DNA from 3 places in the Isoptericola sp. NPDC057653 genome. Region 3 is predicted to be linked to each of the others. Evidence: predicted binding sites of a transcription regulator. Region 3 holds the regulator's gene; each other region holds the start of a gene.
The links. Region 3 encodes LexA, which represses DNA repair genes until DNA is damaged. Its sites were predicted from a motif close to TCGAACANNTGTTCGA; they were not measured.
Positions count from the first base shown of each region.

Region 1: a site for LexA is predicted at 4,046-4,061, ahead of ruvA (Holliday junction branch migration protein RuvA). Genes of this name have one in related genera too.
Region 2: a site for LexA is predicted at 4,817-4,832, ahead of uvrA (excinuclease ABC subunit UvrA). Genes of this name have one in related genera too.

Region 1 covers NZ_JBHVHP010000002.1:466,270-475,689, forward strand. Annotated here, with positions in the region: gene secD (protein translocase subunit SecD) at 1-1,548, opposite strand, end outside; gene yajC (preprotein translocase subunit YajC) at 1,677-2,123, opposite strand; gene ruvB (Holliday junction branch migration DNA helicase RuvB) at 2,303-3,397, opposite strand; gene ruvA (Holliday junction branch migration protein RuvA) at 3,390-4,016, opposite strand; gene ruvC (crossover junction endodeoxyribonuclease RuvC) at 4,128-4,718, opposite strand; gene ACFU9A_RS13400 (YebC/PmpR family DNA-binding transcriptional regulator) at 5,000-5,758, opposite strand; gene pdxT (pyridoxal 5'-phosphate synthase glutaminase subunit PdxT) at 5,766-6,410, opposite strand; gene ACFU9A_RS13410 (hypothetical protein) at 6,455-7,345, opposite strand; gene ACFU9A_RS13415 (hypothetical protein) at 7,338-8,081, opposite strand; gene ACFU9A_RS13420 (signal peptidase I) at 8,078-8,740, opposite strand; gene ACFU9A_RS13425 (alternate-type signal peptide domain-containing protein) at 8,745-9,281, opposite strand; gene ACFU9A_RS13430 (NUDIX hydrolase) at 9,417-9,420, opposite strand, start outside.
Region 2 covers NZ_JBHVHP010000002.1:198,238-207,657, forward strand. Annotated here, with positions in the region: gene uvrB (excinuclease ABC subunit UvrB) at 1-1,983, shown strand, start outside; gene ACFU9A_RS12130 (TerC family protein) at 2,248-3,267, shown strand; gene ACFU9A_RS12135 (TerC family protein) at 3,264-4,361, shown strand; gene ACFU9A_RS12140 (YciI family protein) at 4,424-4,720, opposite strand; gene uvrA (excinuclease ABC subunit UvrA) at 4,862-7,891, shown strand; gene ACFU9A_RS12150 (OsmC family protein) at 7,910-8,407, shown strand; gene ngcE (N-acetylglucosamine/diacetylchitobiose ABC transporter substrate-binding protein) at 8,671-9,420, shown strand, end outside.
Region 3 covers NZ_JBHVHP010000001.1:2,373,682-2,383,101, reverse strand. Annotated here, with positions in the region: gene serA (phosphoglycerate dehydrogenase) at 1-488, shown strand, start outside; gene ACFU9A_RS10875 (DUF5302 domain-containing protein) at 593-778, opposite strand; gene nrdR (transcriptional regulator NrdR) at 933-1,460, opposite strand; gene ACFU9A_RS10865 (LysM peptidoglycan-binding domain-containing protein) at 1,586-1,924, opposite strand; gene lexA (transcriptional repressor LexA) at 2,175-2,999, shown strand; gene ACFU9A_RS10855 (L-lactate dehydrogenase) at 3,054-4,013, opposite strand; gene ACFU9A_RS10850 (ATP-dependent DNA helicase) at 4,023-6,083, opposite strand; gene hflX (GTPase HflX) at 6,183-7,748, opposite strand; gene ACFU9A_RS10840 (class I SAM-dependent methyltransferase) at 7,874-8,476, shown strand; gene dapF (diaminopimelate epimerase) at 8,504-9,420, opposite strand, start outside.

The DNA of each region.
Region 1 (9,420 bases), on a different contig from region 3:
GCGCCGCGCGCGGGCCCAGCCGCGCTCGACGGCGTAGGCCAGAGTTCTCCCGTCACGCAGCTCGTCACGGATGCGTTCGAAGTACACGATGAACGAGTCCGCGGTGAAGCCGATCGCGACGATCAGACCGGCGACGCCCGCGAGCGAGAGCCGGTAGCCCATCCCCCAGGAGAGCAGGGCGATGGACAGGTAGGTGATGACACCGGCGACGACCAGCGACGCGACGGTGAGCAGGCCCAGCGTGCGGTACTGCAGCAGCGAGTACACGACGACGAGCGCGAGGCCGATGAGACCCGCGATGAGGCCGTTGCGCAGCTGCTCGGAGCCGAGGGTCGCGGAGATGACCTCCTGGCTCTCTACCGTGTACTGCACCGGCAGCGCGCCGAAGCTGAGCTGGTTGGCGAGCGTGGCCGCCGAGTCGCGCGTGAACGACCCGGAGATGACGGCGCTGCCGTCCGTGATCGCCTGCGACACGGACGGGGCCGAGACCACCAGGGTGTCGAGGACGATGGCGAACTGGTTGCGCGGCGCCTCGAGCGTGGCGAGGCGGCCCGTGGTCTCGCGGAACGCCTTCGCGCCCTCCGAGTCGAAGTCGAGGAAGACGCCCCACTCGTTGGTGGTGGTGCCGTTCGGCCCCGGCACCAGGCCCGAGCTCGCGTTGGCGATGTGGGTGCCCTCGATCTCCACCGGGCCGAGGATGTACTTGACCGCACCGGTCTCGTCACAGGTCACCAGCGGCTTGTCGGGGTCGTCCCCGCCGCCGCCCTTGAGGTTCTCCGGGTCGGTGCAGTCGAGCTTCTCGAACTGGGACTGGATCTCCGGCGTGACCTGCGCGAGGTCGCTCGGGTCGGACGTCGCGGCCTGGTCGCCCTCGGCCGGCGTCGACGTCGGCGAGGGGTCCGAGGACGCGCCGTCGCCGGACGTGGCGGTCGCGGTGGGCGTCGCCGTCGGGTCGGTGGCGTTGGCGAGGTCCGAGGGCAGGGTCACGGCCGCGCCGGCGCTCTTGCCGCTCGGCGTGGTGTCCGCGTTCTCGTCTGCCTTCGCGTCGTCGGCCGCGGTGTCGTCGGAGGACGCGCCCTCGGCGTCGCCGCTCGGCGAGGCGGACGGCTCGGGCGTCGGCGTGCCCGCGGCATAGGTCAGCACCGGGCGGAAGCGCATCTGGGCGGGCTGGGAGATGAGGTCGATGGTCTCCTGCGACACCTCGCCGGGGATCCCGACGACGATGTTCTTCGAGCCCTGGGCGGTGATCTCGGCCTCGGAGACGCCCGAGGAGTCGATGCGCTGCCGGATGACGTTGATCGACTCGTCGATCGTCTCCGACGTCACCTGCGACCCGTCGGTGGTGTCGGCCGTGAGGATCAGCTGCGTGCCGCCCTGCAGGTCGAGCGCCAGGCCCGGGGCCCAGCTCGCGCCGTCCGGGTTGGAGTCGGACTTGGCGTCCCAGAAGACGCCGGCGCCGAGGGCGAGGAACGGCAGGACGATCGTCAGGATCGTGAAGACCACGAGGGTGCGCGCCGAACGCGACCGCTTCGTGCGTGAGTTCGCCAACTTCTGTCTCTTCCCGTCTGCGCGCCGCCGAGGGGTCGACGCGTGATGGCGCCGGCCGGGATCACCCCGACCGGCGCGTTGTCAGGCCGGCGGGCGCGAGCGCCCGCCGTCCCATGTCGCTGGTGCTGTCACTTCGTGGTGCCGGTCTCGCCCTCGTCGCGACGCTGCTGGTCCCGGTACTCCCGCTGCGCGGTGTCCAGGCTCGACAGGTCGTCGGGGACGTCGATGCGACCGTCGCCGGAGGTGATCGTACCGGTCGCGGTGGGGTCGGCTGTGACGTCGGTCTCGTCGGCCGCCTCGGTGGCGTCCTCGACGGGCGTGTCGACGCGCTTGGCGATCGCCGCACGGAGCCAGCGGGTCTGCGTGCCGGGGCTCGACTCGATGGTGACGGTGTCGTTCTCCTCGTCGATCTCCACCACGGTGCCGAAGAGGCCGGAGCCGGTCATGACCTCCTGGCCCGGGGCGAGCTGCGACCGGAACTCCTGCTGCGCGCGCTGCTGCTTTCGCGACCGCGAGCTCATGAAGAACATGAGGCCGGCGAGGACCACGAAGAGAATGATGATGGAGAAGTCCACGGAGCGTCCTTGTCTGTCGCTGCCCGGCGGTCGGTGGTCGACGGGCGGGCGTCGCGGCGCGCCGGTCGGCACGCCGGGCACAGCTCCGCGTCTGCTCGCGAACCTGTGCGTACGGGCCCCAACGAGCACGGCACCCGTCGAGTTCCAGCCCGGGCCGCCAGCGGCCGGGCACCACCAGTCTAGGTGCTTTGCTCGCCGCTCTCGGCGGCCTCGTCGAAGAGGGTGCCGCCGAGCGGTGCGCCCCACGCCCCGGGCGGGGGCTCGAGGCCGAGGTGCTCCCAGGCGGCCGCCGTCGCGACGCGCCCGCGCGGGGTGCGGCCGAGCAGCCCCTCGCGCACCAGGTACGGCTCCGCGACGGTCTCGACCGTGTCGGGTTCCTCGCCGACGGTCATCGCGAGGGTGCTCAGGCCGACGGGCCCGCCGCCGAACCGGCGGCAGACGGCGTCGAGGACGGACCTGTCGAGCCGGTCGAGGCCGATCGGGTCCACCTCGTAGACCTCGAGGGCGGCGCGGGCGGCGCGCAGGTCCAGCCGGCCGTCCCCGCGCACCTGCGCCCAGTCGCGCACGCGGCGCAGCAGCCGGTTGGCGATGCGGGGCGTGCCCCTCGACCGGCCGGCGATCTCGTGCGCGGCCGCGTGCTGCAGGTCCACGCCGAGCAGGCCGGCCGAGCGCAGGATGACGCGCTCCAGCTCCGCGGCGTCGTAGAAGTCGAGGTGCCCGGTGAAGCCGAACCGGTCCCGCAGCGGGGCCGGGAGCAGCCCGGAGCGGGTGGTCGCGCCCACCACGGTGAACGGCGGCAGCGCCAGCGGGATCGCGCTGGCGCCCGCGCCCTTGCCGACGACGACGTCGACGCGGAAGTCCTCCATCGCGACGTACAGGAGCTCCTCCGCCGGGCGCGCGAGGCGATGGATCTCGTCGATGAAGAGCACCTCGCCCTCCTCGAGCGAGGAGAGGACGGCGGCCAGGTCGCCCGCGTGCTGGATCGCCGGACCGCTGGTGACGCGCAGCGACGTGCCCAGCTCGGCCGCGATGATCATCGCGAGCGTCGTCTTGCCGAGGCCGGGCGGGCCGGACAGCAGCACGTGGTCGGGCGAGGCGTCGCGGGCCAGCGCGGCCTGGAGGACGAGGGAGAGCTGGTCGCGCACGACGCGCTGGCCGACGAACTCGCCGAGGTTCTTGGGCCGCAACGCCGCCTCGGCCGCGCGCTCCACGTCGTCGGCCGAGGAGGTGACGAGCCGCTCGCCGCCGTACTCCGGCTCCAGCGGCTCAGCCACGTCGGCCGCCCAGCGAGCGCAGCGCCGCCCGCAACGTGGCGGCGACGTCCACGGGGCCGTCGTCGCCGGCGTCCGCGAGGACGCGGTCGACCGTGTCCTGGGCGACCTTGGCGGCCCAGCCCAGGCCCACGAGCGCCTCGACCACCTGGTCGCGCGCGGGGTCGCCCGGGGCGACGGGCGTCGCGTCGGGCACGACGCCGCCGGCGGCGGCGGAGGTCGGCGCGCCGAGCTTGCCGGACAGCTCGAGCACGAGGCGCTGGGCGCTCTTGGGCCCGACGCCGGGGATGCGGCGCAGCGCCGCGAGGTCCTCGCTCGCGACGGCGCGGCGCAGGGCGTCGGGGGTGAGCACGGCGAGCATCGCGAGGGCGATCCGCGGGCCGACGCCGGAGACCGACTGCGCCGTCTCGAAGACCTCGCGCTCGTCCGCCTCGGCGAAGCCGAACACGGTCATCGAGTCCTCGCGGACGACGAGCGTGGTGTGCAGCTGGGCGCGCTCCCCCACCCGGAGCCCCGCCAGGGTGCCGGGGGTGGCGTGGACGAGGTACCCGACCCCGCCGACGTCGAGCACGGCCCGCTCGAGCGTCACGTGCGTGACCGTGCCGGTCAAGGAGGCGATCACCGTGGTCCTTCCGTCGAACTGGCCATCCGTCGAACACCCGTACGAGGCGTCACTGTAACAACCGGTGCCGACGCTCCCGGACGCGACACGGGGAGGCCGGCACCCCCGTCGTCAGCGGGCCGTCCGGGACGGGGCGCCACGGTGCGACCCGGTGCGCGCCGAGCGCTCCGCCGCGGCCCAGGCGCGCTGCGCCGGCGTGAGCTCGTTGCGCTCCCCGCCCTGCAGCGCGCCGGAGGGCCGCCACAGGTGGGTGACCGCGAGGGCGAGGGCGTCCGCGGCGTCCGCGGGCCGGGGCAGCTCGTCGAGCCCGAGGATGCGCGCGACCATCCGCTGGACCTGCTCCTTGCCCGCCCGGCCGGACCCGGTGACGGCGGCCTTCACCTCGCTGGGGGTGTGCATCGCGACGGGCACCCCGCGCTTCGCGGCGGCGACCATCGCCAGGCCGGCGACCTGCGCCGTACCCATCACGGTGCTGAGGTTGTTCTGCGCGAACACGCGCTCCACGGCCACGACGTCGGGCACGGTGCGCTCGAGCCACTCGTCGAGCCCCTCGGCGATGCGCAACAGGCGCAGGTCCACGCTCAGCTCGGGCTCGCTGCGCACGACCCCGACGTCGACCATCCGGGCCCTGCGTCCCGGCAACGAGTCGACGACGCCGACCCCGCACCGGGTCAGCCCCGGATCCACCCCCAGCACTCGCACGCGGTCACCATCTCACGCACGACAGACACCCCCGCGAAGGCGCGACGACGGCCACGCAGGGTCCACAGCCCCCTGCCTCTCCCCCACCACGAGGAATGATCCGAGGTCGCGGACCCGGAGGTCTTGCACGAACGCGGACGGGCGGGGTGGGACGTGTCGCGAGGCTGGCCGGGCCTGGCGGGAGGCCGCGAGGAACGAGCGGCCGGATGGCGCGCCTCGCGACACGTCCCACCCCGCCCGGCCGCCTCCGCCGAAGCCCCCGCCTGGCACGACCGAAAAGGTCAGTCCTCGTCCAGCTCCGCCATGACCTCGTCCGAGGCGTCGAAGTTGGCGTACACGTTCTGGACGTCGTCGCTGTCCTCCAGCGCGTCGATGAGGCGCATGATCTTGCGCGCGCCCTCGACGTCGACCTCGACCTCCATGGACGGGTGCCAGATGGAGTCGGCGGAGTCGTACTCGATGCCCGCCTCCTGGATGGCGGTGCGCACGGCGACGAGGTCGGTGGCCTCGGAGAGGACCTCGATGACGTCGCCCTCGTCGCTGACCTCCTCGGCACCGGCGTCGAGGGCGGCGAGCATGACGTCGTCCTCGGTGACGCCGTCGGCCTTGGGCACGACGACGAGGCCCTTGCGGGAGAACAGGTAGGACACGGAGCCCGGGTCCGCCAGGTTGCCGCCGTTGCGGCTGAACGCGAGGCGGACCTCGGAGGCGGCGCGGTTCTTGTTGTCCGTGAGGCACTCGACGAGGACGGCGATGCCGTTGGCGCCGTAGCCCTCGTACATGATCGTCTGGTAGTCGACGGCGTCGGCGCCCTCGCCGGAGCCGCGCTTGAGGGCGCGCTCGATGTTGTCGTTGGGGACCGACGACTTCTTCGCCTTCTGGATGGCGTCGAACAGGGTCGGGTTGCCGGCGGGGTCACCGCCACCGGTGCGCGCGGCGACCTCGATGTTCTTGATCAGCTTTGCGAAGAGCTTGCCACGCTTGGCGTCGATCGCCGCCTTCTTGTGCTTGGTCGTGGCCCACTTGGAGTGACCTGACATGCGCTCCCTAACTCCTTCGCGATGCTTGGACGATCCGGACGAACAGCCCGTGCACGCGCGCGTCCCCCGTGATCTCCGGGTGGAACGCGGTGGCGAGCAGCCGTCCCTGACGTGCTGCGACGATCTTACCGGCGGCGGGCCCCACCGTGGAGCCGTCCGCCCAGCGGTCCGGGATCCGGGCCAGGACCTCGACCTGCGGGCCGGCCTCCTCGACCCACGGCGCGCGGATGAACGCGGTGCGCACGGGGCGCCCGCCCGGGGCGTCCGAGACGCCCGCCACCTGCAGGTCCGCCTCGAACGAGTCGACCTGGCGGCCGAAGGCGTTGCGCCGCACGACCACGTCCATGCCGCCGAGCGTGCGCTGGTCGGCCGTGCCGCCCTCGATCCGGTCCGCGAGCAGGATCATGCCGGCGCAGGAGCCGAACACGGGCAGCCCCTGCCCGATGAGGTCGCGCAGGGGGTCGGCGAGCTCGAAGAGGCGCAGCAGCTTGTCGATGGTGGTCGACTCGCCGCCGGGCAGCACCAGCCCGTCGACGGCGTCCAGCTCGGCCGGGCGGCGGACGCTCACCGCGCGGGCACCCGCCTGCTCGAGGGCGGCGGCGTGCTCGCGCACGTCGCCCTGCAGGGCGAGGACGCCGATCGTCGTGGTCACCGGGGCAGTGTAGAGGCGCCGACGGCGACGTCCCGCCCCGGCCGTCAGGCGCAGGTGCCGATCAGGCCGAGGGCGATGGAGTACGTGCGAGGGCTCGACGCCACCGACGTCCACGTGACGCTCGGGAAGACCCGCTCGGCGCGCACCCGCGCCGTGGCGTTGGTGGCCACGCCGGTCACCTGGTAGGTCGTCGTGCCGGCCGGCACCTGCACGGTGGTGGGGGTGGCCGCCGGCCCGAAGGTGAACTGGTACCGGGTCGCGCTCGTGACCGCGGTCCAGTTGAAGGTCACGGAGACGAGGCCGAGGGCGCCGCAGCTCAGCGTCGGCGCCGGGACGGTCGCCGCGCCCACCGCGCCGCTCACGATGGTGCCCGTGTCCGTCCATGAGGTGCCGGGCATGCTCGCCGCGAGCGCCACCGACATCGTGCCCGACAGGCCCTGGGTGGTGCTCGGCGCGGTGGCCGCCACGGCCACGGCCAGGCACAGCGTCGCGGTCCCGCGCACCGGGATGGTCGTCGTCCCGCCGGTGCCGGCGCTGCAGCCGGTCCCCGTGTCCGTCGCGCCGAACGACGCGCTCACGCCGAACGCCGTCGTCAGCGAGCCGGTCCGCCCGGGCGTCGCGGTCACGCTGATCGGGCGCGACCCGGCGTTGCGGACCGTGACCACCTCCGAGGCCCCCGAGCCCGGGACCGCGGCGGTGAGCGTCAGCGCCGACAGCGTCACCGTGCCCCCGCGCCCCACCAGCCCGGTCCCCACGCCCGGCGCCTGGACGTCGAGCGTGCCCGCCGTGACGCGCGTCGTCGGGGCCGTCGCCGTGCCCGACGCCTGCCACCACGCCCAGGCGATCCCGGCGCTCGCGACAACGCAGGCGAGGGCCACCACGACGAGCGCCGCGACCCCGCGCACGCCCCGGCGCCGCCCCTCGCGGTCAGCCACGGCGGCCTCCCCGGCGCGCCGCGAGCGTCCGCAGCAGGGCACCGAGGAGCACGGCGCCCGCCGCGGCGAGCAGCGCCGCGGCCGGCGCCCCTCCGGTGCGCGGCAGCGCCCCGTCCCCCCGGACCTCGTCCCGCTCGCCCCCCGGCGCGCCGTCGGCCCCGCCGGGCCCGTCCCCGCCGTCCGCGCCGGGCGCGCCGTCCGCGCCACCGCCGCCGTCCCCGGTCCCCCCGAGGGTGACGACGACGTCGAGCGGCACCGTCCCGCCCTGGGTCTCGTCCCCGGCGGCGGGGTCGAGCGTCACCTCCAGCGCGACGGGCAGTACCTCGGACTCGGCGAGGTCGACCGGCGCCCCGTCGGTGGCCCACCGGGAGCCCTCCGCGCGCACGCGCACCCGCAGCGCGTCGGCCAGGGCCCGGCCCGCCGCGCCGTCCCCGGGACCCAGGGCGACGACGACGTCCCCCTGCGCGGCACCGGGTCCGTCGTTGCGGACCAGCACCACCGAGCGCCGGGTCTCCCCCGGCACCCACCGCGCGGTGTCGAACAGCGGCGCGTCGAGGTCTCGGCTCCACCGGTCGCCGTCGAGGCTCAGCGCGACCCCGCCCGGCGGGTCGTCGCCGGCGGCCCTGGCACCCTCGGCGGGCAGGGCGGCGGCGAGCGCCAGGCCGACCGCGCACGCGCCGGCCATCGCTCCCGGGCGGCGCGGGGAACCGGCGCCGGCGGGCCGCGGCGCGATCATCGACGGTCACCGGGCCCTGCGCCGCCCGGGCCGAAGAGCGCGTCGTGCAGCGGCGGCCGCTCCGCGGGCGTGGCCGGCGTCGGACCACCGGCCCCGTCGTCGCGGGCCCGCCGCGCGGCGGCGCGACGCGTGCGCACCTCCCCCGCGACGAGCCAGCCCGCGTAGACCAGGAGCGCCAGCGCCGCGACCGTGGTGAGCTGCTCGCGCTGCTGCGGCGTCCCCAGGCCCATGAGGCGCCCGAGCTGCGGGACGGCGTACCAGAGCACGCCCCGCACCTGCACGGCCTGGACCGGCCGCGGGTCGGCCACCTCGTTCGCGTCGCCGCGGGTGACGAGCGTGCGCTCGCCGGAGGCGGTGGTGCCGAGCCCCACGACGCGGTGCGTCACGACCGTTGGGTCGCCGGAGCGCAGCTGGTAGGTCACCACCTGTCCCGTGGTGATCTCGTCGGCGTCCACGGGCCGCACCACGACGAGCGTGCCGACGTCGAGCCCCGGGCGCATCGACCCCGTGGCGACGCCGTACGGGGTGGCGCCGGCCAGCCTGGGGATCACGACGACGAGCAGCAGGGCGCCCCCGGCAGCCAGCAGGACGACCCCGGCGAGCGCCCGGCCGAGGACGCGCCGCACACCGGTGCCCGGTCGCGCGGGTGCCGCGTCCACGCGCTCAGGGCGCGGGGACGACGTGTGCCTGCGTGACCTGGACCGTGACGTCCTCGAGCGCGGCCGTCAGCGCCTGCGTGTCGTTGCCGGCGGCGGTGTCGAACGCCGCCTCGAGCGAGACGACGAGCGGGGACGAGGCGCTCACCGGCACCGGGTCGGTGAGCGGCAGCGTCAGGGTGTCGCCGCCGAGGGTGGCCGAGGTGAGGCTCAGGTCCAGGGCCTCGGTGAGCGCGTTGTCCGCGCCCCAGGTCGGCGAGGAGACCGTGATCTCCCCCAGGGCCAGGTGGTCCCCGGTGCCCCCGACGGTCAGCGAGCAGGTCGTCGTGACGGTGTCGCCGGGGACGATGCCGTCGGTCACGGCCCCGCCCCCGTCGAGGGTCCACTCCCCGCAGGCCCCGTCGGTCATGGTGAGGGTGCCCGCGGACACGTCGGTGCCCGTGGCCGTCCCCTCGGCGGTCCAGTACGCGATCGTCTGGGCCCCGCCGACCAGCAGGACGGCGGCACCCCCCACGGCGATCGCTGCCTTCGTCAGTCGGTTCACGTCGACGCCCCCCGTCGGTCCGTTGCCGCCCGCACCTCGCTGTGCGTGACCTGGCTCACCTCGACGGTAACGAACGGATGCTCGGGGCGCGCGTCGTGTCCCGTCGCGGGAGGTCGGCGGTGGCGGCGGGCGACGTCAG
Region 2 (9,420 bases), on a different contig from region 3:
GTGCTGCTCGGTGCCACCGGTACCGGCAAGAGCGCGACGACGGCTTGGCTCATCGAGAAGCTGCAGCGGCCCACCCTCGTGATGGCGCCGAACAAGACCCTCGCCGCGCAGCTCGCCACGGAGTTCCGGGAGCTGCTGCCGAACAACGCCGTCGAGTACTTCGTCTCGTACTACGACTACTACCAGCCCGAGGCGTACATCGCGCAGACGGACACCTACATCGAGAAGGACTCCTCGATCAACGACGAGGTCGAGCGCCTCCGGCACTCCGCGACGTCGTCGCTGCTGACCCGTCGCGACGTCGTCGTGGTCGCGTCCGTGTCCTGCATCTACGGCCTCGGCACACCGCAGGAGTACGTCGACCGGATGGTGCGGCTCGACGTCGGCGACCTCGTCGACCGCGACGACATGCTGCGACGCTTCGTGCAGATGCAGTACACGCGCAACGACACGGCCTTCACGCGCGGCACCTTCCGGGTCCGGGGCGACACGGTCGAGATCATCCCGGTGTACGAGGAGCTCGCCGTGCGCATCGAGATGTTCGGCGACGAGATCGAGTCGATCCAGACGCTCCACCCGCTGACGGGCGAGGTGATCCGGTCGGAGCAGAGCGTGTACCTCTTCCCGGCCACGCACTACGTCGCGGGGCCGGAGCGCATGGAGCGCGCGATCGGGGGGATCGAGACCGAGCTCGCCGACCGCCTCGCCGAGCTCGAGCGGCAGAACAAGCTGCTGGAGGCGCAGCGCCTGCGCATGCGCACCACGTACGACATCGAGATGATGCGCCAGATCGGCACCTGCAGCGGCATCGAGAACTACTCGCGGCACATCGACGGTCGCGAGCAGGGGTCGCCGCCGAACACGCTGCTCGACTACTTCCCCGAGGACTTCCTGCTCGTCATCGACGAGTCGCACCAGACGGTGCCGCAGATCGGCGCCATGTTCGAGGGCGACATGTCCCGCAAGCGGTCGCTCGTCGAGCACGGGTTCCGCCTGCCGAGCGCGATGGACAACCGGCCGCTGCGCTGGGAGGAGTTCGTCGAGCGGATCGGCCAGACGGTCTACCTGTCCGCGACGCCCGGTGACTACGAGCTGTCGATGTCGGACGGCGTCGTCGAGCAGGTCATCCGCCCGACCGGGCTGGTCGACCCCGAGGTCATCGTCAAGCCGACCACGGGCCAGATCGACGACCTGCTGCACGAGATCCGCGAGCGCGTCGACAAGGACGAGCGCGTGCTCGTCACCACCCTCACCAAGAAGATGGCCGAGGACCTCACGGACTACTTCCTCGAGAAGGACGTGCGGGTGCGCTACCTGCACTCGGAGGTGGACACGCTGCGGCGCGTCGAGCTGCTCCGCGAGCTGCGGCTGGGGGAGTACGACGTGCTGGTCGGAATCAACCTGCTGCGCGAGGGCCTCGACCTGCCCGAGGTGTCGCTCGTCGCGATCCTCGACGCGGACAAGGAGGGCTTCCTGCGGTCGGAGCGGTCGCTCATCCAGACGATCGGGCGCGCGGCCCGGAACGTCACCGGCCAGGTGCACATGTACGCGGACAAGATCACGCCCGCCATGCGGTACGCGCTGGACGAGACCGACCGCCGCCGCGCCAAGCAGGTCGCGTACAACACCGAGCGCGGCATCGACCCGCAGCCGCTGCGCAAGAAGATCGCCGACGTCACCGACATGCTGGCCCGCGAGGACATCGACACCCAGGAGCTGCTCTCCGGCGGGTACCGGAAGGCGCCGGCCTCGGGCCAGGGGCGGGGCCGCGCGCCCGTCCCGGGGTCGCCGAAGGAGGGCGCGACGACGGGCAACCGCCTCGCCGGCGCGGCCGCGGGCGAGCTCGCGGAGCTGATCCAGGAGCTGAGCGACCAGATGCACGCCGCCGCGGCGGAGCTGCAGTTCGAGGTCGCCGCCCGGCTGCGCGACGAGATCGGCGGCCTGAAGAAGGAGCTCCGGCAGATGCAGGCGGCCACGGCCTGAGGCGAGGTCGTCACGTCGGGGCGGCGCCGGAGGGCCTCGGACCTGCGTCGTCGCGTCGGATTCGCCCCCTGACGTGCGCGGATTCGTCGCCCGGGGTGTCATGTAGGGTATGCGGGTTGGAGGGGAGTACCCCGCCCACGATGAGGTCGTCATCACGTCCGGCACCGACGCCGGTCCGGCCTCTTCGGCCCGGACGCACGGCGCGCAGCCCGTCCGGGTGGGGAAGACCTCCGGTGCTCAGTGCTACGTACCGGAGGTTTGTCCATGAACGTGCCCTTGTGGGTCTGGATCGTCACCGTCGTCGTCATCCTGGCGATGCTCGCCGTCGACTACGTCGGCCACGTGCGCACCCCGCACGCCCCGACGCTCCGCGAGTCCGCCACGTGGTCCCTCGCCTACGTCGCGGTCGCCCTGGTGTTCGGCGTCGTCGTCTGGATCGTGTGGGGCGGCGAGTACGGCGGGGAGTACTTCGCCGGCTACATCACGGAGAAGTCGCTCAGCGTCGACAACCTGTTCGTCTTCGTCCTCATCATGACGAGCTTCCGGGTGCCCCGGGAGTACCAGCAGCGCGTGCTGCTCATCGGCATCACGATCGCCCTGGTGCTGCGCACGATCTTCATCGCCGCGGGTGCCGCGATCATCGCGAACTTCGCCTGGGTCTTCTACGTCTTCGGCGCGTTCCTCATCTGGACCGCGATCGTCCAGGCCCGCTCGGGCACGGGGCACGACGAGGAGTGGAACGAGAACGGCGTCCTGCGCCTGACGCGGCGACTGTTCCCGACGACGGAGACCTACGTCGGCGACAAGATGATCGCGAAGATCGACGGCAAGCGGTTCATCACGCCGATGCTCATCGTCATGGTCGCGATCGGCAGCGCCGACCTGCTGTTCGCCGTGGACTCCATCCCCGCGATCTTCGGCCTCACGCAGGAGACGTACCTCGTCTTCGCGGCCAACGCCTTCTCGCTGCTCGGCCTGCGACAGCTCTACTTCCTCGTCGACGGCCTGCTCGACCGGCTCGTCTACCTCAACTACGGTCTGGCGGCGATCCTCGGCTTCATCGGCGTCAAGCTGGTGATCCATGCCCTGCACACCAACGAGGTGCCGTTCGTCAACGGCGGGCAGCACGTGGAGGCGATCCCCGAGATCCCGACCACGGTCTCCCTCGGCTTCATCGTGGTGGTGCTCGCCGTCACGACGATCGCCTCCCTCGCGCGCGACCGGCGGGACAGGCAGGTCCGAGCGGCCGCCGAGCCGGCTTCCACCCCTGAAGGAGATGCATGACCCACGAGCTGCCGTTCTGGTTCGAGGCGGCGTCGCTCGCAGCACTGATCCTGCTGCTGGCCGTCGACCTCGCGATCGTGGGCCGCCGACCCCACGTCCCGTCGATGAAGGAGAGCGGCCTGTGGGTCGCCTTCTACGTGGGCCTGGCGCTGGTGTTCGGGCTGGTCATGCTCGCGGTCGGGGGCGCGGCGCCGGCGGGCGAGTTCTACGCCGGCTGGCTCACCGAGTACTCGCTGAGCGTCGACAACCTGTTCGTCTTCGTCATCATCATGTCGCGGTTCGCCGTGCCCAAGCAGCACCAGCAGATGGTGCTCATGGTCGGCATCATCATCGCGCTCGTGCTGCGGGGGGCGTTCATCCTGGCGGGCGCGGCCATCCTCGAGCAGTTCGTGTGGGTGTTCTACCTGTTCGGGGCGTTCCTCATCTACACCGCGATCAAGCTGGTCGCGGGTGACGACGAGGACGAGTACAAGGAGAACGTCGCGATCCGCATGCTGCGGCGCGTGCTGCCGCTGAGCGAGAAGTACGACGGGGCGAAGGTGCGCACCGTCGTCGACGGCAAGAAGCTCTTCACGCCGATGCTCGTGGTCTTCGTCGCGATCGGCTCGACGGACCTGCTGTTCGCGCTCGACTCGATCCCGGCGATCTTCGGCCTGACGAAGGACCCGTTCATCGTCTTCACCGCGAACATCTTCGCGCTCATGGGCCTGCGGCAGCTGTACTTCCTGCTGGGCGGTCTCCTGGAGCGGCTGGTGTACCTGCCGATCGCGCTCGCGGTCATCCTCGGGTTCATCGGCGTCAAGCTCATCCTCGAGGCGCTGCACACCAACACGCTGCCGTTCCTCAACGGCGGCGAGCCGGTCGAGTGGGCGCCGGAGATCCCGATCTGGCTGTCGCTCGTGATCATCCTCGGGTCGATCGCGATCGCGACCGTCGCGAGCCTCGCGAAGACGCACCGCACCGCCGTGGTGGCGGCAGAGGCCACGACGGGCGCGCCGGAGGGCGCGACGGCGACCGACGTGGCGGGTGGAGGCACCGCTCCGGAGGGGACGGCCGAGACGACCCCGTCCGGTCCGGAGGCGCCCGGCCGCTGACGGCGGCCGCGCACACGACGAGGGCCCCGGGCGACACGTCGTCCGGGGCCCTCGTCGTCGGGTCAGGCGGCGAAGCCGCCGATCACCGGCACGAACTCTCGTGCCGCACGGTGGGCGACCAGGCCCTCGCGACGCATCGGGTCGGCCCCGAGCAGCTCGAGGGCGGCCGTGGTGTCGTCGGCCTCGACGACGAGGAGGGCGCCCCCGGGCTCGCCGTCGGGGGTGGCGGGCAGCGGGCCGGACACGTGCAGCGCGCCGGTCTCGTGCAGACCGCGCAGGAACTCCCGGTGCTCGGGCCGGACCTCGGCGAGGCGGTCGGGGTCGGTGACGTAGACGTAGGTGACGGCGAAGACGGGCATGGCCGTATCCAAGCACCCGCCGGTCGGGGGAGCGGCCCGCGTCCAGGGGCCCGGCCCCGGTGTCGCGGTGTGACCGGATCGACGCCCCCGTTCGCATAGAACGCCTGTACGAATGTCGGCGCGCCGACGTAGGATGCCCGGGTGAGCAACCGCCTCGTCATCTCCGGCGCCCGCGAGCACAATCTGCGCAACGTCGAGCTCGACCTCCCGCGTGACGAGCTCATCGTCTTCACCGGTCTGTCGGGCTCCGGCAAGTCCTCCCTGGCGTTCGACACGATCTTCGCCGAGGGGCAGCGCCGCTACGTGGAGTCCCTCTCCGCCTACGCGCGCCAGTTCCTCGGGCAGATGGACAAGCCCGACGTCGACTTCATCGAGGGCCTGTCGCCCGCGGTGTCGATCGACCAGAAGTCGACCAACCGCAACCCGCGGTCCACGGTCGGCACGATCACGGAGGTCTACGACTACCTCCGCCTGCTGTTCGCGCGCGCGGGCACGCAGCACTGCCCCGTGTGCGGCGAGCCGGTGCGCTCGCAGACGCCGCAGCAGATCGTCGACAAGCTGCTGGAGCTGCCCGAGGGCACCCGCTACCAGGTCCTGGCCCCGGTCGTCCGTGGGCGCAAGGGCGAGTACGCCGACCTGTTCGCCGAGCTGCAGACGCAGGGCTTCGCCCGCGCGCGGGTCGACGGCGAGGTGGTGCAGCTGACGAGCCCGCCGGCGCTGGAGAAGAAGCTCAAGCACGACATCGAGGTCGTGGTCGACCGCCTCGTCTCCCGCGACGGGGTGCAGCGGCGGCTGACGGACTCGGTGGAGACGGCCCTGCGCCTCGCCGGCGGGCTCGTCATGGTGGAGCTCGTCGACGCCGACATCGACGACCTCGACCGCGTCCGCAAGTTCTCCGAGAAGCGGGCGTGCCCCAACGACCACCCGCTGGCGCTGGACGAGATCGAGCCCCGCACCTTCTCGTTCAACGCCCCGTACGGCGCGTGCCCGGAGTGCACCGGCATCGGCTTCCGGCTCGAGGTCGACCCCGACCTCGTCGTGCCCGACGAGGAGAGGACGCTGCGCGAGGGCGCCGTCGTGCCCTGGGCGCTGACGTCGTCGGAGTACTTCGAGCGTGTCCTGACGGCGCTGGCCGAGGAGATGAGCTTCTCGATGGACGTGCCGTGGCGTGCGCTGCCGCAGCGTGCCCGCGACGCGATCCTCTTCGGGCGCAACCACCAGGTGCACGTGCGCTACAAGAACCGGTGGGGCCGCGAGCGGCAGTACTCCACGGGCTTCGAGGGCGCGGTGACCTTCCTGGAGCGGCGGCACCGGGAGACCGAGTCCGACTGGTCCAAGGAGAAGTACGAGGCCTACATGCGCGAGGTCCCGTGCCCGGTGTGCTCGGGCGCGCGGCTCAAGCCCGAGGTCCTCGCCGTCACCGTCGGCGGCAAGTCGATCTGGGACGTCTGCCGGCTGCCGATCGACGAGGCCAAGCGGTTCCTCGACGGCCTGGAGCTGGGGCAGCGCGAGCGCGCGATCGCGACCGAGGTCCTCAAGGAGATCCACGCCCGGCTCGGCTTCCTCGTCGACGTCGGCCTGCACTACCTGTCCCTCGAGCGCCCGGCCGGCACCCTGTCGGGCGGCGAGGCCCAGCGCATCCGGCTGGCCACGCAGATCGGCTCCGGTCTCGTCGGCGTGCTCTACGTGCTCGACGAGCCGTCCATCGGCCTGCACCAGCGGGACAACCGCCGTCTGATCGAGACCCTCACGCGCCTGCGCGACCTCGGCAACACGCTGATCGTCGTCGAGCACGACGAGGACACCATCCGGGCCGCGGACTGGATCGTCGACGTCGGCCCCGGCGCCGGCGAGCACGGCGGGCGCGTCGTGCACTCCGGGGACTACGCCGGGCTGCTCGAGGCCGAGGGCTCGATGACGGGCGCCTACCTGTCCGGCCGGCGCTCGATCGCGCTGCCGGCGGAGCGTCGTGCGACGGACCCCCGCCGCAAGGTGACGGTCGTCGGCGCGCGCGAGAACAACCTGCGCGGCATCGACGTGTCGTTCCCGCTGGGCGTGCTCACCGCGGTGACGGGCGTCTCCGGCTCGGGGAAGTCCACCCTGGTGAACTCGATCCTGCACACCGTGCTCGCGAACGAGCTCAACGGGGCACGCCAGGTGGCCGGCCGGCACACCCGGGTCACCGGCGTGGACCAGCTCGACAAGGTGGTGCACGTCGACCAGGGGCCGATCGGGCGCACGCCGCGGTCCAACCCGGCCACCTACACGGGGGTGTGGGACCGGATCCGCAAGATCTTCGCGGAGACGGAGGAGGCGAAGGTCCGCGGGTACGGGCCGGGCCGCTTCTCGTTCAACGTCAAGGGCGGGCGCTGCGAGGCGTGCAACGGCGACGGCACGCTGAAGATCGAGATGAACTTCCTGCCGGACGTCTACGTGCCGTGCGAGGTCTGCCACGGGGCGCGGTACAACCGCGAGACCCTCGAGGTGCACTTCAAGGGCAAGACCGTCGCGGACGTCCTGGACATGCCGATCGAGGAGGCCGCGGAGTTCTTCGCCGCGTTCCCGGCGATCTCGCGCTACCTCACCACGCTGGTGGAGGTCGGCCTCGGCTACGTGCGGCTCGGGCAGCCCGCCCCGACCCTGTCCGGTGGCGAGGCGCAGCGCGTCAAGCTCGCGAGCGAGCTGCAGAAGCGGTCCACGGGCCGCACCATCTACGTGCTGGACGAGCCGACGACGGGCCTGCACTTCGAGGACATCCGCAAGCTGCTGGGCGTGCTGCAGTCGCTGGTCGAGAAGGGCAACACCGTCCTGGTGATCGAGCACAACCTCGACGTCATCAAGAGTGCCGACTGGATCGTCGACATGGGCCCCGAGGGCGGCTCCGGCGGCGGCACGGTCGTCGCGGAGGGCACCCCGGAGGAGGTAGCCCGGGTCGAGGCGAGCCACACCGGCACGTTCCTCGCGCGCATCCTCGACGAGCACCCGGCCGTGCCCGTGGCCGGCCGGACGTCGACGCGCAGCGCCGCCGCCACCTCGGCGTCCTCGGCACCCCGGACCCGCAGCTCCGCGAAGGGTGCGGGCACGGCCAAGGGCAAGGGCACCACGAAGGCGAAGGAGCCCGGGAAGGGCAAGGGCACGACGAAGGGGTCCGGAGGGCGCAGCGCGGCGTGACGCCCTAGCGTGTGGGCCATGGGTGCGCACCACAACTACGCCGTCACCGTGTCCTGGCCCGACCCGGGCGGGGGCGGGGCGGGCACGACGTCGTACACCGCCTACTCGCGCGACCATCAGGTCGTGCTGGCCGGCAAGCCCGCGCTGGCGGGCAGCGCCGACCCCGCGTTCCGCGGCGACCCCTCCCGGTACAACCCGGAGGAGCTCTTCGTCGCGAGCCTGGCGCAGTGCCACATGCTGTGGTTCCTGCACCTCGCGGCGGAGTCGGGACTCGTCGTGCGCGAGTACGTGGACGACACCACGGGCACGATGCGCGTGGAGTCCCGCGGCGAGGGTCAGTTCACCGACGTCACCCTGCGTCCGCGCGTCACCGTCGACGCCGGACCCCAGGCCACGGACGAGGCGGTGAGCGCCCTCCATCACCGTGCCCACGCCCTGTGCTTCATCTCCCGCTCGGTGAACTTCTCGGTGCTCATCGAGCCGGCTCCGGTGCGTCTCTCCGCGCCCGCGGGCTGATCGCGCCGGTGCCCTGGAGCGGGTGATCTATACCAGTACGGTCACAGGTCCGTGTTGCCTGTTGACGTGGCGCCGTCGCGTGAATATTTTCCACTCCATCGCTCCAATGGAGGAGAGATATTTCCGTGAGCGTTGCGGGCCTCCGCACACGCCCACAGAGCGCGAGACGAGGAGGTCGGCGCAAGCGCCCCGCGCGGGGCAGTGCAGGCACCGGTTGACGGGGCGCCGCGAGGCGCACCCTGACACGAAGGGCATCTACGAGGATGACCAGCAACTTCACCACCAGCACCAACACCACTCCTGAGCCCAGCCGTCGGTCCGTTCTCCGGGCCGTCATGTTCACGGCCGCCGCGGTGCCGTTCGGCCTGCCCCTGGCAGCCTGCGCCACCGGCGGCGGCAGCAACGAGGGCGAGAAGTCGGCGTCGCCCACGGGCAACGCCGACCCGAAGAACCCGTTCGGCATGGCGGAGAACACGACGGTCGACGCCGTGATCTTCGACGGCGGGTACGGCGTCGACTACGTCGAGTTCGCGGGGAAGGTCCTCGCGGGCCTGCACGCGGGCTCGACCGTCAAGGTCTCGCCCTCCACGCAGATCGCCACCGAGCTCCAGCCGCGGTTCGTCGGCGGCAACCCGCCGGACCTCATCGACAACTCCGGTGCCCAGTCGATCGGCTTCAACACGATCCTCGACCAGCTCGAGGACCTGACCGACGTCATCGACGCGCCGAACGTCGAGGGCACGACCATCCGCGACACCCTCTACGAGGGCGTGCTCGCCCCGGGCACGTACGGGGACAAGTTCGCCGCCCTCAACTACGTGCTCACGGTGTACGGGGTCTGGTACTCCGGCAGCCTCTTCGACAAGAACGGCTGGACGCCTCCCGCCACGTGGGAGGAGGCCAAGGCCCTCGGCGCGGAGGCGAAGAAGGCCGGCAAGTACCTCTTCCTGTGGGGCACCGAGGCCGCGACGTACTACCAGACGCTCGCCATCGAGTCGGCCATCAAGGAGGGC
Region 3 (9,420 bases):
CCGCCGTCGACGTCTTCCCGGCCGAGCCGAAGAAGCGCGGCGACGAGTTCACCTCCCCGCTGCGCGGCCTGCCCAACGTCATCCTCACGCCGCACGTCGGCGGCTCCACCGAGGAGGCGCAGGAGGCCATCGGCGAGTTCGTCTCGAAGAAGCTCCGGGACTTCGTGCAGACCGGCTCGACGACCCTCTCGGTCAACCTGCCCAACCTGCAGCTCGCGCACACCGGCGTGGGCCGCATCATGCTGCTGCACCGCAACGTGCCGGGCGTCCTCGCCGCCGTGAACCAGGTCTTCGCGGACCACGGCGCCAACATCGAGGCGCAGATGCTCGCCACCCGCGGCGAGGTCGGCTACGTGGTCACGGACATCTCGGACGTCACGCAGCGCGGCGCCTCCGCGAAGCTGCAGGCCATGCCGTCGACGATCCGGCTGCGCATCCGCGACGCCTTCGAGCGGCCCGAGTTCCCGCCCGGACCGGCCGCGCGCTGACACGAGGCCGACACAGGCCGACACAGGCCGACACACGCCGACACACGCCGAGGGCGTCCCCGGAGACCCGGGGACGCCCTCGCGTGGTCGTGGGACCGGACTGCTCAGCCGGACTTGCGGCGGAACATCTTCTGCACGGGGCCGGAGGTCTCCGAGCCGTGCACCTGCCCGGTGTTGCCGTCCTTGCCGGCGGTCGGGTGGCTGGCGGCGTTCTTCCGCTCCAGCGCCTCCCGGAAGCGCGCCTTCGTGTCCTCGCTGGGCTTGGCGCCCTTGGCGTCGTCCGTCGTCATCACGATCACCTCGTCATCGTCGGGGTGGACGTGCTCGCACGGCAGACCGCGCAGCACCTGGTGCCGACCAGCATGCTCTACCGCCGCGCGTCGCGCCAAGAGCATTGCGCCCGGAGCGGGCACACGGGGCCGCGAACGGTCGCGGAGCCCTGGGTCAGCGCGACGCGTCGCGGCCGACGGTCGCGGGCTCCGCGCCCTCGGTGTCCCCGTCCCGCTCCGCGTCGTCGGCGCGCGCCTCGCGCTCCGCGCGCAGGGAGGTGATCGCGCTCTCGAAGTCCTCGAGGGACTCGAACGACTGGTAGACGCTCGCGAACCGCAGGTAGGCCACCTCGTCCAGCTCGCGCAGCGGCCCCAGGATCGCCAGCCCGACCTCATTCGCCTCGATCTCGGGACGACCCGACGCCCGCAGCGTCTCCTCGACCCGCTGCGCCAGCAGCGCGAGGTCGTCGGAGCTCACGGGCCTGCCCTGGCACGCCTTGCGCACCCCGGCGACGACCTTGTCACGGCTGAACGGCTCGGTGACGCCGGAGCGCTTGGCGACGGACAGGCTCGCCGTCTCGATCGTCGTGAAGCGGCGCTGGCACGCCGGGCACTGCCGCCGTCGGCGGATGGACGAACCGTCGTCGGAGGTGCGCGAGTCGATGACTCGCGAGTCCGCGTGGCGGCAGAACGGGCAGTGCATCGCTGGTCTCCTGCGCTCGGCTCCGGACCGGCGCCCGGCTGCCCGACAAGGTAAGCGGGACGCCGCGCCCGGCGCAAGCAGGGTCCATCCTCGCACCGTCGCCGCCCAGGTCGCGCAGCGCGCGCTCAGTCCTCGGGCAGGAGGACCACCTGACCGGCCTGCAGCTCGGCCGTCGTGAGGCCGTTGAGCTGGCGCAGGTCGGCGACGACGTCACGCAGGTCGTCGCCCGTGTCCCGGACCGAGCGCGCGTACTGCCACAGGGTCTCGCCCGGCTGGACCGTGTGGAGCCGGACCTCCACGCCCGACCCCGGCGCGTCCGCGACGGCGCGCTGGCCCACGAGCCCGGCGGCGACCAGCACGAGCAGGACGAGGGCGGCGATCACGACGCGCCCCCGCCGGCTGAGCCGGAGCCCGCCCAGCCCGAGGAACCCGGGTGCGTCGGTGGTGCTGCGCGGGTTCTGCATCGTCCTGCCTCCGGTTCACGTCGCGTCGTCGCCCGTCGGGCGGCTGCCGTCGAACATCCGTTCGTCGAACACCTGTACGTCGAACTGCTGTACTAGGTGTACCACGTCCCGGCGACACGGTCGAGGGCTGATCGAACAGATGTTTGATGTCGGGCCGGAACTGGCCTAGAGTGACCAGCAGCGCGATGGAAGGTTTGTCGGATTTCATCGGCCCGCCCGCGGGCCGCGCCCCTGCAGGACGGAGAACGCGATGACCAGCGGACGGGACCAGGCCCCGGCGTCCACGACGGTTGCCACGCCGTGGCCGGCGCGGCAGGAGACCCCCGAGGACACGCCTGTCGCCCCCGAGGCCGCGCTCGCGTCGGTGAGCGAGATCGTCCCCTCGGCCGACCGGCTCACCCCGCGCCAGCGGCGCGTCCTCGAGACGATCCGGCGCTCCGTCGAGGACCGCGGGTACCCGCCGACCATGCGGGAGATCGGCGAGGCCGTGGGCCTCGCGAGCCCCTCGTCGGTCAAGCACCAGCTCACCACCCTGGAGCGCAAGGGCTTCCTGCGCCGCGACCCCAACCGGCCGCGCGCGATCGAGGTCGTCGACCCCGAGGCGCCCGCGACGTCGGACGGCGAGGGACAGGTCTCCGCGCCGCGCACGCCGGGATTCGTCGCCGGGTCGGTCGCCGGCTCGGACGCGCAGCCGGCCGAGGCGCCCTCCTACGTCCCGCTCGTGGGCCGGATCGCGGCGGGCGGCCCGATCCTCGCCGAGCAGGTCGTCGAGGACGTCTTCCCCCTGCCCCGCCAGGTCGTCGGCGACGGGGACCTGTTCCTGCTCAAGGTGGCGGGCGACTCGATGGTCGACGCCGCCATCTGCGACGGCGACTGGGTGGTCGTGCGCAGCCAGCCGGTCGCGGAGAACGGCGAGGTCGTCGCCGCGATGATCGACGGCGAGGCGACGGTCAAGACCTTCAAGCAGACCGGCGGCCACACGTGGCTCATGCCGCAGAACGCCGCCTACTCCCCCATCCCGGGCGACGAGGCCCAGGTGCTCGGCCGGGTCGTGGCCGTGCTCCGCAGCCTCTGACGAGACGCCGGACCCCCGGCCCGCACCGGGCCGGGGGTCCGGCGCGTCAGGGGCTCAGAGGCCGAGTCGGCGCTGCACCTCGCGCATGCCCTCGGCCGACGCCCGCAGGCCGGCGACCTCGTCGTCGGACAGCGGGGTGTCGATCGTCTCCGCCACACCGCGCCGGTCGACGAGGGACGGCACGGAGAGGCAGACGTCGCTGATCCCGTAGAAGCCGTCCAGGCGCGACGACACGTTCATCACGCGGTGCTCGTCGTTGAGGACCGCCTCGATGATGCGGGTCGCCGCCAGCCCCACGGCGTAGTTCGTGGCCCCCTTGCCGGCGATGACCCGGTAGGCGGACTCCACCACGTCCGTGGCGATCCGGTGCCGGGCGGGCTCGTCGAGCGGCGGCCGCCCGCGGAAGGGGCGCCAGTCCAGCAGCGGCACCCCGGCGATCGTCGCCGAGCTCCACAGCACGATCTCCGAGTCGCCGTGCTCGCCCGCGATGTTCGCGTGCACGTTGCCGACGGCGACCCCGCAGTGCCGGGCGAGCGCGTCGCGCAGCCGGGAGGAGTCGAGGACGGTGCCGCTGCCGAAGACGCGCTCGCGCGGCAGCCCGCTGATCTCCTGCGCCGCGTACGTCACCACGTCGACGGGGTTCGTCACCATGAGGTAGACCGCGTCCGGGGCGACCTCGAGGAGCTGCGGCAGGATCGTGCGGGTGAGGCCCACGGTCGCCTCGGCCAGGTCCAGGCGACTCTGGCCCGGCTTCTGCTTGGCCCCGGCGGTGACGGCCACGACGTCCGCCCCGCGACACACCTCGACGTCGTCCGAGCCCTCGATCTCCGCCTGCGGGATGAACATGCTCCCGTGCCGCAGGTCGAGGACCTCGGCCTCGACCTTGGCGCGGTTGACGTCCATCAGGGCGACGGAGCGCGCCGCCCCCCGGGCGAGCGCCGCGTACGCGAGGGTGGAACCCACCGCGCCGGCGCCGACGATCGCGAGCTTGGTCGTGCTGCGTGTGCCGTCCACGGGCCCAGGCTAGGTGTCCAGGCGCCGCAGCGCAGCGCGGACCAGCTCGCCGTCGGTGGTGGGCCAGAAGTCCGGCATCGACCGGGTGAGGAACGACCCGTAGCGGGCCGTCGCCAGCCGCGGGTCGAGGACCGCGACGACGCCCCGGTCGTCCCCCGTGCGCACCAGGCGGCCGGCGCCCTGGGCCAGCAACAGCGCCGCGTGCGTGGCGGAGACCTGCATGAACCCGTTGCCGCCCGCCTGCTCGACCGAGCGGGCCCGGGCGGCCTTCACCGGGTCGTCCGGGCGCGGGAACGGGATCCGGTCGACGAGCACCAGCTGGCAGCTGGGCCCGGGGACGTCCACGCCCTGCCAGAGCGACAGGGTGCCGAAGAGGCACGTCGCCGGGTCGTCGGCGAACGCCTTCACCAGGGTGGGCAGCTGGTCGTCGCCCTGGCACAGGATCGGCACGTCGAGCCGCTCACGCATCGCCTCGGCCGCGGCGAGCGCCGCGCGCCGGGAGGAGAACAGCCCGAGGGTGCGGCCGCCGGCGGCCTCGATGAGGCCCGCGATCTCGTCGAGCTGGGCGTCGGTGGTCGGCTCGCGGCCCGGGGCGGGCAGGTGCCGGGCGACGTAGAGGATCCCCTGGCGCGGGTAGTCGAACGGGCTGCCCACGTCGAGACCGGTCCAGTCGGCCGTCTCGCCCGTGCCGCCCGAGCCCGCCAGGCCCAGGGACCGCGCCACCGGGTCGAAGGTGCCGCCGAGGGCGAGGGTCGCGGAGGTGAAGACGCCCGTGGCCTCCCCGAGCAGGTGCGTGCGGATGAGGCCCGCCACCGCCAGCGGCGCCGCGTGCAGCCGGGTGACACCGTCGCCGGCCCAGGGGGCGTTCTCGGGCGGCCGGGAGCACCACAGGACGTCCGCCGTCGTGTCCTCCGCCGCCATCCGCTCCGCGACCTCGAAGAGCTGCAGCACGGCGGACTGCGCCATCTTCATCCCCGCGTCCGGCGCGGCCTGGCCCTTGGGCTCCCCCGCGGGCTTGAGCCGGGTGAGGAGCTCCCGCGCGGCGTCGCGCACGGCGGCGACGGCGACGCGCAGGTCGTCGGGCAGGCCCTGGGGGAAGCGCTCCGCCGGGGCGGTGGCGAGCAGCGTGCCGAGCTGCTGGGACGCCGCGTCGAGCGCCGAGGTCTCGGTGCCCCCGTGGCGGCGCGCGAGGCGCGCGGCGTGCTCCACCACGGTCAGCGAGAGGTCGACGGTGGCGGCCGCGGTCACGCGCTCCGCGAGCTCGTGGGCCTCGTCGACGACGACCGCGTCGTGCTCGGGCAGTACGCCGGGGCTCCCAGAGACGGCGATGCCGAGCATCGCGTGGTTGGTCACGACGACGTCGGCCTCGCGCGCCGCGGCGCGGGCGTGCTCGGGGAAGCACTCCGTCAGCAGGGGGCAGCGGTTGCCGAGGCACTCCAGGGCCGTGACCGACACCTGGCGCCAGGCGCGGTCCGGGACGCCGGGGACGAGGTCGTCGCGGTCGCCGGTGTCGGTCTCGTCCGCCCAGGCGTGCAGCCGCCGCACGTGGTCGGCGAGGCTCGCGGCGTCGTCCGCACGACCGCCGCGGCCGCGCGACGCGGTGGGCGCGGGGTGCTGCTCGGCACCGGCGCCCTCGCCCGGGCCGGGGTCGGCGGGCAGGTCGAACAGGGTCGCGCCCTCGACCGGGTACCCGCCGGTGACCTTGTGCTTGCACAGGTAGTTGTGCCAGCCCTTGAGCAGCGCCACCTTGGGCGCGCGCGGCAGCTTCGGCCCCACCGCCTCCGCGACCAGGGGCAGGTCGCGCGTCACGACCTGGCGCTGGAGCGCCAGGGTGGCCGTCGAGACGATGACGCGCTTGCCGTCGACGACGGCGTGCCGCACGGCGGGCACCAGGTAGGCGAGCGACTTGCCGGTGCCGGTGCCGGCCTGGACGAGCAGGTGCCGGCCCTCCTCGACGGACTCCGCGACGGCGGCCGCCATCTGGTGCTGCCCGTCGCGCCGGCCGCCGCCGAGCGCCCCCACCGCCAGGTCGAGGAGCTGCTGGGCGTCGGGGGTGTCGGCGGAGGTCACCCGACGATCCTAGGGCGGGTCACCGACCCCCGGACGCCGCGCGCCAAGGACGGGGGACGGCGGCGGACGCCCCCGGAGGGAGCGCCCGCCGCCGGGTGGTCAGCCCGTGACGGCGACGTGCCGCAGCTCCGCCGCGAGGCCCTCGTCGACGCGACCGCGCAGGCGCGTGCCCTCGGCGAGGTGCTCCTCGGCCACGGAGCCGCCGGTCTCGTGCGCGCGGTGCACGAGGTCGCCACGGGAGTACGGCACCACGAGGTCGATCTCGACCTGCGGCTGGGGCAGCTCGGCGGCCACCAGCTCGCGCAGCTCGGCCATGCCCTCGCCCGAGTGGGCGGACACGACGACGCTGTGCCGCTCGCGACGCTGTACGCGACCGACCACGGCCGGGTCGGCGACGTCGGCCTTGTTCAGCACCACGACCTCGCGCACGTCGGCGATGCCGGGGATCTCGGCCAGCACCTCGCGGACCGCGGCGATCTGCCCCTCGGGGTCCGGGTGGGAGACGTCGACCACGTGCAGGAGCAGCGCGGCGTCGCCCACCTCCTCGAGGGTGGAGCGGAACGCCTCCACGAGCTGGTGCGGCAGGTGGCGCACGAACCCGACGGTGTCGGTGAGGGTGTACGGGCGCCCGTCCTCGGTGCGCGCCCTGCGGACGGTCGGGTCCAGCGTGGCGAACAGGGCGTTCTCCACGAGGACGCCGGCGTCGGTCATCGCGTTGAGCAGCGACGACTTGCCCGCGTTCGTGTAGCCCGCGATCGCGACGTTCGGCACGCCGTGCCGCTTGCGGTCCAGCCGCTTGGTCTCGCGCCCGGGCGCCATCGCCGCGATCTCGCGGCGCAGCTTGGCCATCCGGTTGCGGATCCGCCGGCGGTCCAGCTCGATCTTCGTCTCACCGGGGCCGCGGGAGCCCATGCCGGCGCCCTGTCCGCCCACCTGGCCGCCGGCCTGGCGGGACATCGAGTCGCCCCAGCCGCGCAGGCGCGGGAGCAGGTACTCGAGCTGCGCGAGCTCGACCTGCGCCTTGCCCTCACGCGACTTGGCGTGCTGGGCGAAGATGTCGAGGATCAGGGCGGTCCGGTCGACGACCTTCACCTTGACGATGTCCTCGAGCGCGCGCCGCTGGGAGGGCGCCAGTTCGGTGTCCGCGACGACCGTGTCGGCGCCCACGGCGGCGACGACCTCGGCCAGCTCGGCCGCCTTGCCGGACCCGAGGTAGGTACCCGGGTCGGGCTTCTGCCGGCGCTGCAGCAGGCCGTCGAGGACCTGCGAGCCTGCCGTCTCCGCGAGGGCCGCGAGCTCGCGGAGCGAGACCTCGGCGTCACGGGCGGCGGCCTCGCCGCCGGAGTACAGGCCGACGAGGACGACGCGCTCCAGGCGCAGCTGCCGGTACTCGACCTCGGTGACGTCCTCGAGCTCCGTGGAGAGCCCGCCGACGCGGCGCAGCGAGATCCGCTCCTCCAGGTCGAGCTGGTCGCCGTCGTGCGTCGTGTGCACCGTGGCGCCCTCGGCGCGCGCCGTCCCGGCCCGAGCGAGCACCCGAGCCACGACGTCCTGCGCGATCGCCTGGGCGTCGCGCTCGGCCGCGCGCCGGTCGGCCGCCGTGCTCTCGGCGCCGGAGGTCTCGTCGGCCTGCGGGGTGTCGGGGTTGGTCGGGGTGTGGGTCAAGGTGTGCCTCTCGGGTCGGGATCGACGGCCTGGCCGTCCTTCTGCTCCAACAAGGGTCCCACGCGAGATCGTCCCGGCGGAGAGAATTTCGTGGGTCCGGGCCGCGGGCGACCTAGGATCGGCGGGTGACCGAGCAGCCCGACCACTACTTCACCGCCCGCCCGGCCTCCGACGCCGAGCGCCGCCGCGCCGTCGTCCGGCTGGCCGGCCAGGACGTGGAGGTGGACGTCGCGGGCGGGGTCTTCTCCCCCGGGGGCGTGGACAAGGGCACCCAGGTGCTGCTGCGCGAGGTGCCGGTGCCGCCGGCGACCGGCGACCTCCTCGACCTCGGCTGCGGCTGGGGCCCGATCGCCCTCACGATGGCGCTGACCTCGCCCGACGCGACCGTCTGGGCGGTGGACGTCAACGAGCGGGCGCTCGACCTGCTGCGCTCGACGGCGGACCGGCTCGGCCTGGAGAACGTCCGCGCGGTGCGCGCGGAGGAGGTCCCGGACGACGTGCGGTTCGCCGCGATCTGGTCGAACCCGCCGATCCGGGTGGGCAAGGCGGTGCTGCACGACCTGATGCGCGCCTGGCTCCCGCGCCTCGCCCCCGAGGCGGAGGCGTGGCTGGTGGTGCAGAAGAACCTGGGCTCGGACTCCCTCGCCCGGTGGATCGAGGACGAGCTCGGGCGCGACGTCGAGCGCACCACGTCCTCGAAGGGGTTCCGCGTCCTGCGGGTCGTCTGACCGACCGCGGGCTCGACGGGTCAGGGGTCAGAGCTCGGTCTCGCCGCTGAACACGAGCTCCGCCGGGCCGGCGAGCTCCACGTGCCCGCCCTCGAGCAGACGGACCCGCACGAGGCCCCCGGGCACCTCCACCTCCCAGATGTCCGGCACGGGGCCGGCCGCGCCGGCGAGCGCCCAGGCGCGCACCGCGAGCGCCGCGGCGCACGCGCCCGTCCCGCACGAGCGCGTCTCGCCCACACCCCGCTCGTGCACGCGCATGCGCAGTCGCCCGACCGGGCTCCCGTCGGGACCCGTGGCCTCCGGCAGCGGCACGACGAGCTCCACGTTGGTGCCCTCGGGCGGCAGCGGGTCCACCTCCGGGGCGCGGGTCAGGTCGGCGTCCTCGAGCTCCTCGGTGCGCGCGAGCGCGACCACGGTGTGCGGGTTGCCCATGTCGACGCCCAGCGCCGGCCGGGGCGCCGACCAGCCGCGCACCAGCACCGCCGCGTCCGCCCCGCGCCGGGCGGCCTCGTCCCCGCCGGGCAGCGACCAGGCGCCCATGTCGACGGCGTACCAGCCGCCCGGCTCCTTGCGGACCCGGCGCACGCCGGCCCGGGTCCCGAGGGCGAGCTCCTGCCCGTCGGCGAGGTCGGCGAGGCCGAGCTGCTCGGCGAACGCGGTGAAGACACGCACGCCGTTGCCGCACATCTGCGCGACGGAGCCGTCGGCGTTGCGGTAGTCCATGAACCAGATCGCCGTGGGCTCCTCGGCGAGCACCGCGTCGGCGACCGGCTCCCCGGAGCGCGCGATCGCCGCCGTGGGGGTGAGCCGGATGACGCCGTCGCCGCCGATCCCGCCCCGCCGGTCGGTGAGGCGCCGCACGTGCTCGGGGGTCAGCTCAAGGTCTCCCCGGGTGTCGGCGACCAGCACGAAGTCGTTCTGGGTGCCGTGGCCCTTGGTGAAGC